Regions from separate parts of the Paenibacillus sp. MER 180 genome, predicted to be linked through region 2. Evidence: riboswitches for the same ligand, from Rfam matches in the RefSeq annotation. Region 2 holds a riboswitch; each other region holds the start of a gene.

Region 1 (5,574 bases), on a different contig from region 2:
GCGTTGCATCTCCCAACCCTTCAAACCCGGATCCATTGTTCGCCGCGGATGACGTAAACTCATACAACGCTTGCGACAATCCGTGGAATCCTGGATTGGACAGGGTGTCCGCCTGTGTAGCAACTGCAATTGCAGTCGGTACTAGAATCAATATCGGATGCACCAGCAAGGTAACCGCCAGCAGTTTCATCTCCTTACTTTCCAGCTTGCGGCCCAAAAATTCAGGTGTCCGTCCGACCATGAGACCGGATAGAAATACGGCGATCATGACGTACAGCAGCACGTTCATAAATCCAGCACCGACGCCGCCGAATACGGTATTCAGCATCATATTCGCCATCGGGATCAAGCCACCGAGTGGTGTCAGCGTGTCATGCATATTATTGACTCCGCCCGTCTCCGATGCAGTCGTAACGACCGAATACAGTGACGATTGCACAACGCCAATGCGCACTTCCTTCCCTTCCATGCTGCCTGTTCCACTTAATCCTGCTGCGTTCAGCACAGGATTGCCCATATGTTCGGCCGTAAGCGATGATCCGAGCATAATAAGGAACAAGATCGCCATGGAGACGAACAGCACTCGCCCTTCCTTCTTGTTGCCGACCATGCGGCTGTAGGCAAACGGCAGCCCCGTGCACAGCATCAACATGAGTAAAATATGAATTAAATTCGTCACACCGTTCGGATTCTCGTATGGATGTGCGGAGTTCGCTCCATAGTGGCCGCCGCCATTGTTGCCAAGCTCCTTAATCGACATCATGGCTCCTACAGGGCCGAGCGGAATGTGCTGCTCTGCTCCTTCAACGGTTACTGCACTTTCCATTGGACTTAAGGATTGCGGAACCCCATTCCAGATAAACAGTACACTGGCAACGATCGCAATAGGCAGGAAAATGCGCGTAATCGAACGCACAAGATCTGCCAAGAAGTTGCCGAGCGGCTTGCCAGTCAAACCGCGAATAATCGCCATTACTGCCGCAAGCGCAGTAGCAGGTGACGTAAACATCAAGAAAATAATGCCCGTCATTTGTGACAGCGGAGACAGTCCACTTTCACCGCTATAGTGCTGCAAGTTCGTATTCGCCATGAAGCTGATCGCCGTATTGAATGCTACTCCCGGTTCCATGCCAGGAATGCCATTCGGATTCAGCGGCAATACCCCTTGAAGGCGGAATATTGCATACGTCACCACAATCATTAGCACGTTCGTGGCAACTGCTGTAAAGGCGTATGCCTTCCAGCTTTGCGATTGATCCTTAATGCCGAAACACTTAAATAAAAAACGATCTATCGGACCAAATACAAGATCCAGCGGTCTTGGAGCTCCGCTATTATCAAACACCCCTGCCATATATATTCCGATCGGACGCGCTATCGCCAAGGCAAGCAATAAGGTAATTCCAATGGCGATCCATTCGATTGCACTCATTGTTCCGTTCCACCCTTCTCTAATGTACAAATATCATCAATCACTCTGCCCAAACTAAAATCGTTCCGGCTTGACTAAGGCATATAACAAATAAATGAACAGCGCCGTAATCAAGGTGAATAACACGATCATCATGAGCGATCACCCCGTTCATCCACTTCCGCCTTGCACCAATGGAGAATGCCCATTACGCTTAGTCCAAGCAGTGCGAGAAGAATCATCATGACTGCATCAAACATAGTCCCTTCCTCCTCCTGAATAAGGTTCTTATCTCTCCAGGCAATGCTGCCGCGATCCCGCTCCTACCAAGACTTCTCGCTCAGTAGGAACGCGCAGGCAACACAAAAAGCCACACGGAAAGAGGGACCCTTTCCGTGTGGCTTCACTCACGCATTGTTAAATAAACGTGCGCGTAATGTTCCACGACGAAATAAAGGCTGCCTCCTTGGACGCTTACGAGGTTAGCTGACGGATTCGGGCGCGAAGAGTCGCCCTACCAGCCAGGAACGGATTCCTGTGCCGGATTCACCCCTTGCGCGAACTGCAGATGTACAGCTGGCGCACTAACGTTGGTTCCCCCGTTCCCATGAATGGGATTCAGCGGTGAGCATTGCCTATATGGATAAATTAGATGATATCTGATAGTAAAAATGAAACTTGATCCGATTGCGTATAAATGACGTAATTTGCACCAAGCAATCGGTAGATCGACTGCGGATGATGACGCTTCGTAACGATTGTGATCGGATCCGTCGTCCATTGCCGGCATATTTGAAGCAGCCGGCAGGAAAGCGCAAAGCTCTGTTCAAACACATAGATTCGGCCAATCGGGACATGAGGGACGGCCCATGCCTTCGGCTCCGTCGTATTGATTGGGCATATGGAATGAACGCCAATACCTTCCAATCGCTTTGCCAATCGCCCATTATGGGCAATTCCCGCCACCGAATATCCTGCTCCTTTCAACTGACGTATGAATTCAATCCCCGTCTCACAGCCTGCGAACACTGTAATGACCCGGTCCGCATCGTACATATCCAGTTCCTCCTGTTCATCTGTCCGAAGCCCTACTTGCAAGAAAGAGGTGCGTCGCCATATGATCAGGCGCGCCTCTCCCGTACGCTTACGAGGTTAGCTGACGGATTCGGGCGCGAAGAGTCGCCCTACCAGCCAGGACAGCAATCCTGTGCCGGATTCACCCCATGCGAACGGTGGCTGCTGACTGTCCACTCAGCTCCATTCGCTTTATTGGTTCCCCCGCTTCCGCTTCCTGCGGAATTCAGCGATTGAGACGCAACGGATAACGTTGTTGTTGCTGAACTGAATCTTACGCCTTTCCCCCTCCTGCTGTAAATGAAATGAAAACCATAATTTCTCCATTTCCGGGCAATTGTGATCAACTAATCCCATCTTATCTCTCATTACAGCATCATTACCTCGCAATTTCTCAACTTTGCTTATGCGGCGATGATTTCATGAGAAAAACAAAGAAATTTAAATAAATACCTGTATGTAAACGCTTTGTTTGACCATTTGTTTGGATTTCCTGGATTGGATTCTATTTACAATCTCTATTCCAAAAGGTAGGATACGCACAACAACTGAGACGCTGCTTGCAATCGATTTCGATCTGCACGGCAGATATTGCATCTCATCGAGAGGAGGCACGATATGCAAGACCTAGAACTTGCACAATTACTAAGTCACAAGCTATCTGAACACTGGGGAAAATGGAACGAGCAGCATGGAGACAGAATCGTTCAACCAGAAGAGATGGATGTTCATCTTGCTTCCGACCTTGTTTATATTCGACTTCAACCGCGTGAACAGCTACTCGACAGTACGGAACACAACTATAGCGGCAGCACCCGTCTACGAGCTCACAAGGCGATCTCCCAATGGGAAGTGCAGCAGCGTGGAATCATGTGGGATACGATCATTCCTCGTGCATGGGGAGTAAGCGTTATGCGCATGTGGCTCGATCTACCTCTGGTAGGCGGAACCACGCTTGACGTCATACAACTGGAGCCACATTCAAGCAGGAAGCTATGTCTCTCCCCTTGAAACCAATTAATAGAGAGCTGTAAACGAAAATCAAGTTTCTGACGATGCGCAGGCATACAACTGCGCATCGTTCTACCCCGTTTACCCAAACGTGATACTTGTTCAAGTTCCTTCTTGCTCGAATCCTATCACTCGATAGCCATTAAAAAACAGCCCTCCTCTTGCCCATGCAAGTGTCAGACTGTTCACTTCGTTATGCTTGATTGGCATAGGACAGTTGATGTGCATCTTCATATCCTTTCGCATACCCCACCCGATATCCATCTTGATATGCAGGATGCTGAATGCGATGATGAGTCGAATGTGTTGAGGCAAATTGCTTCGTTGTACGCCGACGATCGGGCTGCTTCACAACCTGAAGACGGCGTTGCGATTTCCGTTGCGGAACCTGCTTGCCCGCTTTCCTTACGCTTCCCGTTGATCCAATGCCGCTAACCAACTTCTGCTGTCCTATTTGCCGCCGGGATCTCCGTGCTCGCTTCAGCTTATTCACTTGCAACTTCTCCCTCCTCCACTCTCATCTCCTCGAATTGACAATCCGGATGCAGCCATGGAGGCGCAGCTGTGCCTGTCTTGCGAATACGGGTCTGAAAACCTGTGACCATGCCGCATAGTGCAAGCTGATACATGGACAACAGACGAATATTGTCCTTGAGCAATTTCGTTGCAGCTTCTGAATGTGCTGTGAGGTCAGCCATTTGATTCAACATACGTGCCAATGCGGATTGGCTCTGCACAATAGCCTTGATCATTTCAATCTGCACCTGCTGCTCCTCGTGCGCTGCAGCCATTACATTTTGTCTCCTATTCCGAACTCTCCATTCAACATGCCCCCTCCGAGGCTATCCCCGTAACCCTCGGATTCCTCACGCCGGAGCAGTACCTTCATATTGTGGGACAGACTGACTTGCAGCTTCGTCAAACTCTCGATTACTTCAACCACTTGCGCATGCACGTCAAGAGGTTCGACAATCTGTTCCCGATGATTCGTGAACGAATGCTCTGTCATATGATTCAACGTCCAGTTGCGCATCTTTTCGGCCTCTACTGCTTTAGCTTCTAGGATCTTCGCTACATTGCCCTGCATCTTGGCCATAGCCTCCAGAATGCCGTGATAGGACTGTTCTCTATTCATGCAGATCCCCCCTTGCATGCGCATTATTCCTCTGCATCATCCGAAATCTCCTTCAACACATGCTGCAGCTGTTCCGCCATCGCTTCCTCTAGCTCCGCGATTCCGTTCAGATAAGCTACGATACTTTTCGTTAATGCCTGGGAGTATTCCTTATAATCGTTCTCCCCCCCGAATTGAGGGTCAACATCTGGCAGTGCATGCACGATTTGCGCCATGCGAGCCGCTACATGCCGCTCTGCGTCAAGCACGCGCGCCATATGCCGCTGCGTATATGACATTTGACCAATCATGTCCGTGATGAAATGTTGCAATATTCTCCCCTCCCAAGCACAAGGCCTAGCTTCCATTCTTCAATTCCTCAAATGTGATAGGAATGAATGACCGGGTGCGCCATAATTGGCAACTGTTCCGTAAGGTCGCTTCTCTCTTGTTCCGTACGGATTGCTACCTTATCAGCGAATCCCCAGCGGTTCAGCGCATGATCACTAACAAGCTCTCTGCATGCTTCACCCTCACGACGATAATACTTGCCTAGTTCTGTTTTAAATACAGCACCGTCAGGAATCCTTCCCTCTGTTGCATGCTGTTTACTCCATTTCTGCGCAACCGCAGCAGCCTCAATCGGTACTCCTGTTGGCCAGCCTCGCAATTCAAGCTGACTTACCCTTACAATCGGGATACGTAACTCCCCTTGAACAGGACGTTTTGCCCCATTTTCAATCCAATAATTTGCATCGTTTAGTCCAGTAACTGCCACCTGAGACGGATAAAATGCCTGACATTGCCGGCCCGCAAGCATCCCATGCTGCGTACGAATACGCTGAAGCCAATCATAAGCATTGCCCCACTTCTCTTGAAAGAAAGCCGCATGCTTATCCTGACTAGATTGAGTGTGACCGTCCTGCTCCTGCAGGCTTCCTTGGAACGAGCGATGGATAAATAC
Region 2 (5,574 bases):
GACCCGTATGGTTAACATCGGGTTCAATCGAGAGACGATCCCGACAACGATGGCGTTGGCGGAGAAATATGATTTCATCTATGCAGCTGTAGGCTGGCATCCGGTAGATGCGATAACGATGAAGCCGGAGGATATAGACTGGATCGCCAAGCTTACGGAACATGAGAAGGTTGTGGCGATTGGCGAGATCGGACTGGACTATCACTGGGATACGTCTCCGAAGGATGTTCAGCACCGTGTATTCCGCGAGCAAATTGGGTTGGCGCGAGAATTGAAGATGCCAATCATTATTCATAATCGTGAAGCGCACGAAGATGTAGTCCGCATCTTACGCGAGGAGAAGGCTCACGAAGTAGGGGGCATCATGCATTCCTTCTCAGGCAGTTGGGAAACAGCGAAGATGTGTCTGGATATGGGCTTCTACCTTTCATTTGGAGGACCCGTTACGTTTAAAAATGCAAAACAGCCGAAAGAAGTACTTGTTAAGGTTCCGAATGATCGATTGCTTGTGGAGACAGATTCCCCCTATTTAACTCCTCATCCGTTCCGAGGCAAGCGCAATGAGTCTGCATATGTACGTCTTGTTGCAGAGGTTGCAGCAGAGCTGAAAGGTATGGAATTTGAAGAATTTTGCAGAATGACGACTCAAAATGCAATGACATGTTTTGACATCACGTGAAAACGGGCCAAAAACAAGTGAAAAAAAGACATCGGCCATAAAATAAGTGGATTTCATTATGAAAAACGGATTAAGTTACATTTTTTTAACCATTTTTCGCGAAAAACGGAATTGCTACTGTCTTTACAAGAAGATTGCAAACACGATATGATTTCTCACAGATGTTATTACACAATTCAATATTGTTCCAACTAATTCAGTATCGCTTAATCTCCATGAAGTGGAGAGCGGGGGAACCAGAGTGTGAACGACATGACATGAGTACATGTTCATTCACACGGATTAATTCCTTGGGGTGAATTAGGGACGACCGAGCCATGAGCCGGTTGGTTCCGATAGGGCGACTCTCAAGCCCGAACCCGACAGCTAACCTCGTCAGCGTACCGAGAGAGGGTTCCTCGCGTCCTATACACTGTTGACGTTTGGGTTTCTATTACGGAAGCCGCGAAAGAGTCTCCTCTTACGAAGGGCTTCTTTTGTTTACTCTCAAACATTCTTTTTTTGAATAATGAGAATAAAGACGTCATAGGGTGTAAGAAATAGGAGGTGGGAGCAGCCAATACTGAAACGTTGGTACGGAGATTTCAGCATTGTCTTGAACGATTACATGCTCGTTTATGGCAAGTGAAGTCTCTCGTAAACATTCTTGAAATAGTCGCGTCAGATGGAATCATGCAGAGCACTCGACGGCGGGACTATGTAAGGAGGACCGAGAAATGGGACAGATCGTGAACAACGAAACCCATGAACCCCGATCATCCAGCATGTCACTCGCATTGCGATGGAAGCATGAAAATGTGCGTGTTATCACCGTTATTGCAGCTGTAGCAATCGTGATCACATTAATAGCAGTCTTGACTTGGTATAATGTAACGAAGAAGACAGTGGCTGTGCTCGTTGATGGACAAGAGCGTTCAGTCGAAACTCGCCTAGATACGCTTCGCAATGTTTTGGATGAGCATGCGATAGCGCTTGGGGCATACGATGCAGTATCGAAGCCGCTTGATGCAGAAATTGCTGATGGAGATCGAGTTATTATTGAACGCGCTTTGCCTATCCAAATTACAGCGGATGGGAAGAAAGAAACACAATTTACAACGAAGAAGTCGGTGCATGATGCACTGAGTTCGCTGCAAATCCAAGTGAACCCTGAAGATAAGGTATTCCCTTCTAAGCGTGCCTCTATTTCGAAGAACATGGATATTCGAATCGTCCGTGTCAGCAAGAAGATGGAAGAGCGTAAAGTGAAGGTTCCTTATCAAGTGGTGAAGCAGGCAGATGCTACTCTCCTTAAGGGGAAGACCAAGACGGTTCAAGATGGAAAAGAAGGCTTGGTTGTCCAGAAAGTACAGAAAACGTACGAGGATGGTAAGCTCGTATATTCGCAGATGGTCGACAAATCCGTTCATACAAAACAAGTGAATCAAGTGATAGCCTATGGAACGAAGAAGGAACCGGAAGTTGCTGTTCTGTCAGTGAACGCGCAGGAAGACGATTCTGACAATGTTTCCAGTGGCGACAAAGATTTTAACTATAAAAAAGTGCTGAAGAACGTTCAACTGACGGCGTATACGGAATCTGAGGGATCGGCTGGTGCGAAGACGGCATCTGGCGCAATAGTATCAGAAGGTCGTACTATCGCGGTTGATCCGAAGGTCATTCCGCTCGGCTGGTGGGTATATATCGAAGGGATTGGATTCAGACGTGCTGAAGATACAGGTGGCGCGGTCAAGGGGAAAATTATCGATGTATACTTCGACAGCAAGAAGGCGGTCAGCAAATTCGGACGCAAGAAGGGGTACACCGTATACGTGGTTGGCCCAGTCAAGCCGGAATCGAACTAACGCACAAGGTATGCAGCCATGTGTAATTAGGATATAGTAATGAATAATGATTTATGTCATGCTAAGAAGAGGGGACACCCTCTTCTTTTGTTGTTTATTTATGAATGGAGAGCAAGAGAAGGATGCGGAATTAGGAAGCAGCCTTGTGGTGAGAGGAGCAAGCATATTGATACGCGAAGTGATAGTTGTAGAAGGCAAAGATGATACCGTTGCCATTCACCGTGCCGTTGAGGCGGATACAATTGAGACAGGTGGATCGGCGATTAATGATACAACGATAAAACGCATCGCATTGGCCCAAGAGCGCCGAGGGGTTATTATTTTCACGGACCCAGATCATGCGGGGGAGAAAATTCGGAAGACGATAGCAGAACGTGTACCTGGGTGCAAACACGCTTTCCTGCCTAGACATGAGGCGATAGCCAAAGGGGATCTTGGTGTGGAGAATGCAAAGCCAGAAGCGATTCGCCGTGCCTTAGAGCAGGTTCGCTCCGAGATGCCAAGCATGACATCAGAGCTGACGTGGACGGATCTCGTCGAAGCGGGATTAACGACGCATGCAGGCTCTGCAGAACGCAGACGGCAGTTAGGTGAAATATTGGGCATTGGATACTGCAACGCGAAGCAGATGCTCAAGCGCTGCGGTGTGTTCCAGATCGGACGAGAGGAATTTGAGAACGCCTTGCGGAAGCTGAACCAATTCGAGCAGGAACAATGTGCAGAAGGAGAATAGATGGAATGACGCAGACGAGAATAGATATTGCAACACCGAATCGCACGAAAGACATTATACGCAAGCATGGGTTTTCATTTAAGAAAAGCTTAGGACAGAACTTTCTAATTGATATGAACATTTTGCGCCGTATTGTGGATGCTGCAGAGCTGGATGATGTGACAGGTGCCCTGGAGATTGGGCCTGGGATTGGTGCGCTTACGGAGCAGCTCGCTAAGCGCGCTCGTCGTGTAACAGCAGTCGAGATCGACCAGCGCTTGCTTCCGATATTAGGGGAAGTGCTGGAGCCCTATGAGCATGTCCATGTTGTACATGGGGATGTATTGAAGGTGGATTTGCATGAATTGTTCCGCGAACAGTTCCAAGATGTCGAGCGGGTAAGTGTTGTTGCCAACTTGCCGTATTATGTGACGACACCGATTATGATGAAGCTTCTGGAGGAGCGTCTGCCGCTCAAGAACATCGTCGTCATGATTCAGAAGGAAGTTGCAGAGCGAATGGCAGCGAAGCCGGGAGGCAAGGATTACGGCAGCTTAAGTGTGGCTGTTCAATATTTTGCAGAGCCGGAGCTTGTATGCACCGTACCGCATACGGTGTTCATCCCGCAGCCAAATGTAGAGTCTGCAGTAATCCGTCTACGTGTGAGACAGACTCCACCTGTGCAGGTGAAGGATGAGTCGTTGTTATTCGATGTTGTACAGGCTTCGTTCGCTCAGCGTCGCAAGACGATTTGGAATAACCTGAAGGCTCGCTATGCCGGCAAATGCGGGACAGACAGGCTGACAGAAGCGCTCGCTTTAGCACAAATTGAACCGAATCGCCGAGGGGAAACACTCTCGATTGAGGAGTTCGCTGCTCTGTCCGACGCGATCGGTCAAGCCATTGCACGTGCAGAAGAAGAGGATCAAGCGGAATAACATAATTTTAAGGCTTAGGCATCACCAATTTATGCGTTTGCCCATAGGATAGTCGGAGAGGTGATTGATCCTATGAACGAACCAGTGAAGCAAGGAGATTTGGTCGTACGCAAGTCGTACGGTGGCGATATTACATTCCGTGTGGAGGAGATCTTCCGACAGACGGCGATTATTAAGGGGACGGATTACCGCTTACTGGCGGATTCCCATGTTGAAGATTTAGTTAGTGTACCGAAGGCAACGATTGCGCGCCGCACGGAACAGGCTCATATCAAGATGTTGGAGTCTGTCGAGGTGCTTGAACAGCAGCGTAGGCAGCTGCATGAGCGCAGGCGGACGGAGCTTCCATTTGCAGAGATGCCGAATTCCATTTCAACCTTTGATATGCCGGGAACGGTACTCCATCTGGATGGGGATCCCGGGTATTTACAGAAAAGCATGGCGATATATAATCAGCTCAACGTGCCGGCAGAAGGCCATTATGTGAATGAACGCAATATGGCAGATACGTTGTATCGGCTGCTGCCGCGAGTGAAGCCGAATATAATCGTCATTACTGGACATGATGGTGTATTGAAGAACGGCAGGTACCGTGATCTGTTAAATTTGCAGAATTATAAGAACTCCCAGAACTTCGTTAATGCAGTACAGACGGCAAGGCAGTATGAGCGCCATCTTGATTTATTGACTGTAATTGCCGGGGCATGCCAATCTCACTTCGAGGCGCTTCTGCAAGCAGGAGCCAACTTTGCAAGTTCACCGGGCCGAATTATGATTCATGCCCTTGATCCAGCTTACGTAGCGGTTAAGGCCTCATATACCTCAATTCGTGATACCGTACAGATTGGGGATATTGCGCCTCATATGGTCAGTGGCATTGACGGGGTGGGAGGCATTGAGACAAAGGGAAGTTATCGCGTGGGCATGCCGAAGTTGAAGGATTTATCGACATTGAACGTTACACCAACCGTAATATAAGCGGCCTATGTATAAAATACAGAAAAAAGAACCATTTTAATAAATTTGGGCAAAAAAACACATTGACACTAAAACGGTGTTATTGTTATAATTATTTGTTTATTTGACAACACCTCTTGAATTGGTTATAATGGACAAGGAAAGAGGTGGTAGCTGTAATGGCGAAAAACGCGCTGTTTGAAATTCGTCGTTGTCTTGAAGCACATGTCGGTCAGAAGATTCTGCTCCGCGCCAATGGCGGTCGTCGGAAAACGATTGAGCGTACGGGCGTGTTGGAAGAAACCTACCCTTCTGTATTTATTGTTAAGTTGGACCAGGATCAGAACGCGTTTAAGCGGGTATCCTATAGCTATGCAGATATATTAACAGAATCGGTCCAAGTGACCGTATGCGCCGATAACGGCGAGTTGAAGATTGAATATG
Region 3 (5,574 bases), on a different contig from region 2:
ATATACGGTTTGGCGATTTGAAGCAGTTAGCTAACAAGCTAAGTGTACACCCCAGCAGCAAGATTCTACTTACTTCCCTACAAGGCAATTTGTTATATAACCCAGATGAAGAACGAACGATTTATGACAATATATACACCAATCTTAATGAAGATACAGCGACTTTATTACGCAAAGTAAATGACTCTAAGGAGTCTATTATCATTGATGACTATCGTGGGAACTCCATGTATATATTCTCAATTCCGCTTGAGGAGACGAACTGGAGAGCAATCATTATGCTGCCTGCGGGAGTTATTAGCAGCGTGTTGCTTTACGTATGGGTCGTAACCCTAATTACGATCAGTTTACTTATTATTGCGATTTACTTCCTAATAAACTGGTGGATCCGTCGTTTGATCGTAACTCCACTGCATCAATTAGTTCAGGCGTCTCATCGTATTGCCGGTGGGGATTATGACGTGACAGTGAGAATCGAATCCAATAATGAATTTTGCCAGCTCGGCTCAGATATGAATCGGATGAGTGAGGCGCTGCGTCAGAAGGCACAGATGGAGCAAGAAATGAAGCGTATGAGCGCGCTGCAGGTTGTGGGAGAGATGGCTGCCGCGCTTAGTCATGAAATTCGAAATCCGCTAACGACAATCAAGGGATTTCTGCAGCTGCTTCGCAATAAGCCGGAGCATGCGGATGAGCATGTCTATTTCCGTACGATGATGGAGGAAATTGAGCGGGCGAACACGATCATTACGGAGTATTTGACCTTGGCTAGACATAAATTCGTCCAATTTCGTCCTCATTGCTTGAATGAAATCATTACACAATTATACCCGCTTGTGCAAGCATCAGCATCGGCACACTGCCAGGATATCCGTCTGGACATATCACCAGTTCCTTCAATTGAAATGGATGAGAAAGAGATGAAGCAGCTTCTTCACAATCTCATTCGGAACGGACTTGAAGTGATGAGTGAAAACCAGGTGTTGACGATTCGAACTCGTATGAAAGGGGATAGAGTTCTTCTATGTATTGAAGATGAAGGGCCAGGCTTCCCAGCCGAGGTTTTAGCCAGGGCAGGAACTTCTTTTGTCACGACGAAGGAGAAGGGGACAGGACTAGGCTTGTCCATCTGCTACAGTATCGTTGAGCGCCATGAAGGAGACCTTATCATTGAATCAGTGCCAGGTCGCACAGTTATCACAATTAGTCTCCCACTATTCCGCAAGAAGCAAGAAGGATAGTTTGGATGTTGCCATAATTGACCAATGTATTATAAAATGGAAGAGTTATGCGCTAATATTCTACTTTTAAATCCAATTCCTAAGAAATAATGGTTGTATAACTATGCATTTGTGTGTATAATGATGTTACCTCACTAAGAGCGAGCGGGGAATATTACACATATACAGAGCGGGGTTGGAGCAAATGAACTCATTAAAAATTGTTGCAGCATGCACACTCATTCTATCATTATTAGTTGGTTGCGGTGCGAAGGAAGACCGTCTAGCAACTGTACAGGAGAATAAAAAGCTGGTACTCGGCACGAGTGCTGACTATCCACCATTTGAATTCCGTAAAACAATCGACGGCAAGGATCAAATTGTCGGTTTCGATATTGAGATAGCGAAGGAAATTGCGAAGGATTTGGGCGTTGAATTAGAGATTAAGGATACATCACTGTCGTCATTGCCTGAGGAACTGAAGACAGGCAAGATTGACATCGCAATCGCGGGACTAGATCCAACGCCTGAGCGGGAGAATGCAATGGAATTCTCTACACCTTATTACTTGGCGGAAGCAGGGGTTATTGTACGTGCTGCAGACAAGGATAAGTATAAGTCACCTGAAGATTTGAAGGGCATGAAGATCGGCGTACAGCTTGGCTCAACCTTCGAGGATGTCGTTCAGCAAATCCCTGATGCGAAGAAGGAAATGCTGGATAAGGTGAACGACCTCGTTCTTGCACTGGAGTCGAATCGTTTAGAGGCTGTCGTTGTGGAGAAGCCTGTGGCAGCGGCATTTGCTGCGAATCGCAAGGAAGTCGCTGTCGCGCCGGTGGAATTGAAGCCAGTAAGTGAAGGATATGTAATTGGAGTACGCAAGGGCAGTGTGAAACTGCGTGATGAAGTGAATAAGACGCTTGAACGCTTGAAGCAGCAGGGCAAGCTGGATGAATTCATTACACAAGCGGTACAACTGGCGGAACAATAAGATCAGATGGATTGCATCTATATGCGGTCTATACGGATCTCGATGTGATATGTTCGCTCCTCGTGGGAATTCAACCAGTGAGGAGCTTTTTCTCTTTATATAGAAGAAATGCAGATTAACAGTCGTGATAGATAGGGAAGGGGAAGTTTGTCATGTTCGATTGGTTCGACATGTTATGGACGAATAAATTAGGATTTGTATCCGGTGCTGGCATAACCGTACTGCTATCCGCGATATCCGTTCTGTTCGGATTACTATTGGGAGTGGCCATTGTCTTGATGCGGATGTCTAAAATAAAGCCGCTTAAATGGTTTGCTGTCACCTATATCGAGGTGTTCCGTGGAACACCTCTGCTTGTACAATTATTCATTATTCATTATGGACTTGCAGAGTATGGCGTAGAATTCAGTGCACTAACATCTGGAGCGATTGCTCTATCCTTAAATAGTGGTGCGTATTTGGCTGAAATCTTCCGTGCCGGCATACAATCGATCGACCACGGTCAATTGGAAGCAGCTCGTTCTCTCGGGATGTCAAAACCAATGGGGATGCGCTTGATCGTACTTCCACAAGCGTTCCGCAATGTTATTCCGGCGATCGGCAACGAATTTATTACGATTATTAAGGAGACTTCAATTGTCAGCACCATCGGGATTGCAGACTTGATGTTTGAGACAAATATCGTTCGTGCCAAAATTTATTCAGCGATGGGACCACTGATTGGAGCAGCGTGTATCTATCTCATTCTAACCTTCACTTTATCGAAAGTGGTGGCACGTTTGGAAAGGAAGTTGAGCGAGCATGATTAAAATTCAAAATTTGCATAAATCGTATGATAAATTGGAGATTTTAAAAGGGGTAAATGTCTCTATTGATCGCGGTGAAGTGGTTGTAGTCATAGGCCCTAGCGGATCCGGAAAGAGTACTCTCCTTCGTTGCATTAATTTGCTGGAAACTCCGACACAAGGGGATATCCGATTCGAGGATCAGTGCATCACTGACAAGTCGCACAACATCAACAAAACACGTGAAAAAATGGGGATGGTATTCCAATCATTCAACCTATTTCCCCATATGACCGTGCTGCAAAATATTACCCTTGCTCCAATAAAGGTGAAACATGTGCCAGAGGCTGAAGCAAATAAACTAGCAATGGAGCTGCTTGGCAAGGTTGGATTGGCGGATAAGGCCAAGGCATTCCCTAGACAATTGTCCGGTGGACAGAAGCAGCGTATCGCGATTGCGCGAGCACTTGCTATGCAGCCGCATGTGATGCTGTTCGATGAGCCGACATCAGCGCTTGATCCAGAGATGGTCGGCGAAGTGCTTGAGGTCATGAAATCACTCGCCGGAGAAGGAATGACGATGGTAATCGTAACTCATGAGATGAACTTCGCACGTGAAGTGGGCGATCGTATTTTGTTTATGGATGGCGGCAATGTTGTGGAGGAAGGTTCTCCAGACCAATTATTTAACCATCCTAAGCATGCTAGAACGCAGGATTTTCTAAGCAGAGTATTGTAAAGAGGTATTGTAAATATATAGGTGTTCGAATAGGCATCCTTAGGGGGTGCCTATTGTTGTTTGCTGTATTATGTAAGCGTTTTCGTTTACAAATCTGAAATATGTGCTATGATAGAAACAGAAAGATTACAAAAATGTCATCTCTGATTACAAATTTGTTATGAAATAAAAAAAGTTTGAAGCTTCAATCCATTGGGGGGCGCGGGTTCCAGAGACTTACCATCATATTCCTGCGCACAGGTTACAAAATTGTGATATGATGCAATCCGAGCCGAAACGACACACCCGTACGGGGGACTATTGACCGGTGTTCGATATTATGAGAACACCTTGGGGTGAATCGCTTATTCCGCAACTTGGAATGGCGTAGGGGAACTCCTTGACCCGAATCCGACAACTAACCCCGCAGGCTAATGCACAGGAGGAAAACAAAACATATGCGTAAAAGAATTACACTAACGATTACAGCAGCTTTACTTGGACTTGCGTCCATTCTTCAAATTTTGCCGGCACAGGCTGAGCCCTATACGGTAAAAGAAGGAGAAACGTTCTATTCAATTGCTAAGAATTACAACATGAGTGTTGAATCCGTATTGTCGGCAAACCCGACAATTAATCCGAAAAATCTGTATGGTGGACTCTCCATCGAACTTCCAAGCCCTGTTGTTCAAAAGTCGGTATTGGAAGGGATGCCAGTCAATAATGCTTTGGGTGTAGCAAAAAATGACGAACAGGCAGTCAAAACGGCTTCGAATAATCAGAAAGCAGCAGTACAACAAGCTGCTCCTAAAAATGTAGTTCAATTGTCCTCTGGACGTACAGCGACATACAAGAAAACGATAAGCATGCGTGCAACAGCCTATACCGCTCATCCGAGTGAAAACGGCAAATGGGGCGCAGTAGATGCTTTGGGTAATGCATTGAAACTAGGTACAGTTGCGGTCGATCCAAAAGTGATTCCGCTTGGTACGAAATTGTATATTACGGGATATGATTTCAAACACTTGCCGACAGGCGGTATGGTTGCTGTAGCTACGGATACAGGCGGTGCAATCAAGGGGAAAAAGGTTGACATATTTGTACCGGTAAGCAAGAAGACAGGCAACACATTCGGCGTGCAAGACGTTAAAGTATACGTGTTGAAATAATATCTACTATTATATATAGATGTAGATGAATACTTACAATAGCAATTGAACAACAAGCCTCGCCATTATGGCGGGGCTTGTTTTCTTATTCCTTCTTTTCCTTCTGATCTTGGAGCAGATCAGGCAGGGTGACGAATTCATATTTCCGCTCCCTTAACTGCTGAATAATCGATGGGAGTGCTTTCACGGTTCCATGCAGATACCCATTTTGTGTGCTTCCGCTGGCATGCTGCAATACGATGGAACCTGGGCGTACCCCACGCATCACATTTTGCAAAATACGTGAAGCGGTTAATCCACGCCAATCGTTTGTATCTACATCCCAATTGACGACCATGTATCCATTATCTCCTGCCCAGCGCAATTGCTCTTCGTTGATTTCTCCATATGGCGGACGGAAGTATCGAGGCTTATATCCGGTAGACTGCTCGATAATGCGTTCAGTATCCTTCACCTGGTGTTCAAAAGCTGGAAGCGTCAGCTTTGTCAGCAACGGATGATTGTACGAATGATTACCGATCACATGCCCCTCGCGCACCATCCGCTCGACGAGTCCTGGATAAGCCTTGGCACGAGAGCCAACGAGAAAGAAAGTGGCTCGGATATTGTGCTCCTTCAATATATCCAATACAAGCGGCGTAATGCGGTTATCCGGCGCGTCATCGAAGGTGAGCGCAACTTGTCGTTCTCC

The links. A riboswitch is a leader RNA that binds a small molecule or an ion and turns the genes downstream of it on or off. The one in region 2 is predicted to bind cyclic di-AMP.
Region 1: it holds a riboswitch for cyclic di-AMP, as region 2 does, so the genes downstream of both, M3661_RS18115 (hypothetical protein) here and M3661_RS28270 (resuscitation-promoting factor) in region 2, are expected to answer to the same signal.
Region 3: it holds a riboswitch for cyclic di-AMP, as region 2 does, so the genes downstream of both, M3661_RS11720 (3D domain-containing protein) here and M3661_RS28270 (resuscitation-promoting factor) in region 2, are expected to answer to the same signal.

What each region holds. Positions count from the first base shown of each region.
Region 1 is NZ_JAMAVT010000010.1:217,177-222,750, reverse strand. It holds gene kdpA (potassium-transporting ATPase subunit KdpA) at 1-1,432, opposite strand, end outside; gene kdpF (K(+)-transporting ATPase subunit F) at 1,487-1,564, opposite strand; cyclic di-AMP (ydaO/yuaA leader) riboswitch at 1,868-2,045, opposite strand; gene M3661_RS18115 (hypothetical protein) at 2,060-2,467, opposite strand; cyclic di-AMP (ydaO/yuaA leader) riboswitch at 2,538-2,727, opposite strand; gene M3661_RS18110 (hypothetical protein) at 3,104-3,496, shown strand; gene M3661_RS18105 (hypothetical protein) at 3,690-3,989, opposite strand; gene M3661_RS18100 (hypothetical protein) at 3,982-4,287, opposite strand; gene M3661_RS18095 (alpha-helical endospore appendage domain-containing protein) at 4,287-4,631, opposite strand; gene M3661_RS18090 (nucleoside-diphosphate sugar epimerase) at 4,655-4,942, opposite strand; gene M3661_RS18085 (glycosyltransferase family 2 protein) at 4,990-5,574, opposite strand, start outside.
Region 2 is NZ_JAMAVT010000029.1:46,210-51,783, reverse strand. It holds gene M3661_RS28275 (TatD family hydrolase) at 1-679, shown strand, start outside; cyclic di-AMP (ydaO/yuaA leader) riboswitch at 873-1,076, shown strand; gene M3661_RS28270 (resuscitation-promoting factor) at 1,396-2,523, shown strand; gene rnmV (ribonuclease M5) at 2,690-3,256, shown strand; gene rsmA (16S rRNA (adenine(1518)-N(6)/adenine(1519)-N(6))-dimethyltransferase RsmA) at 3,262-4,173, shown strand; gene yabG (sporulation peptidase YabG) at 4,246-5,151, shown strand; gene veg (biofilm formation stimulator Veg) at 5,310-5,574, shown strand, end outside.
Region 3 is NZ_JAMAVT010000006.1:62,405-67,978, forward strand. It holds gene M3661_RS11700 (HAMP domain-containing sensor histidine kinase) at 1-1,241, shown strand, start outside; gene M3661_RS11705 (transporter substrate-binding domain-containing protein) at 1,426-2,211, shown strand; gene M3661_RS11710 (amino acid ABC transporter permease) at 2,364-3,020, shown strand; gene M3661_RS11715 (amino acid ABC transporter ATP-binding protein) at 3,013-3,735, shown strand; cyclic di-AMP (ydaO/yuaA leader) riboswitch at 3,995-4,163, shown strand; gene M3661_RS11720 (3D domain-containing protein) at 4,173-4,883, shown strand; gene M3661_RS11725 (polysaccharide deacetylase family protein) at 4,969-5,574, opposite strand, start outside.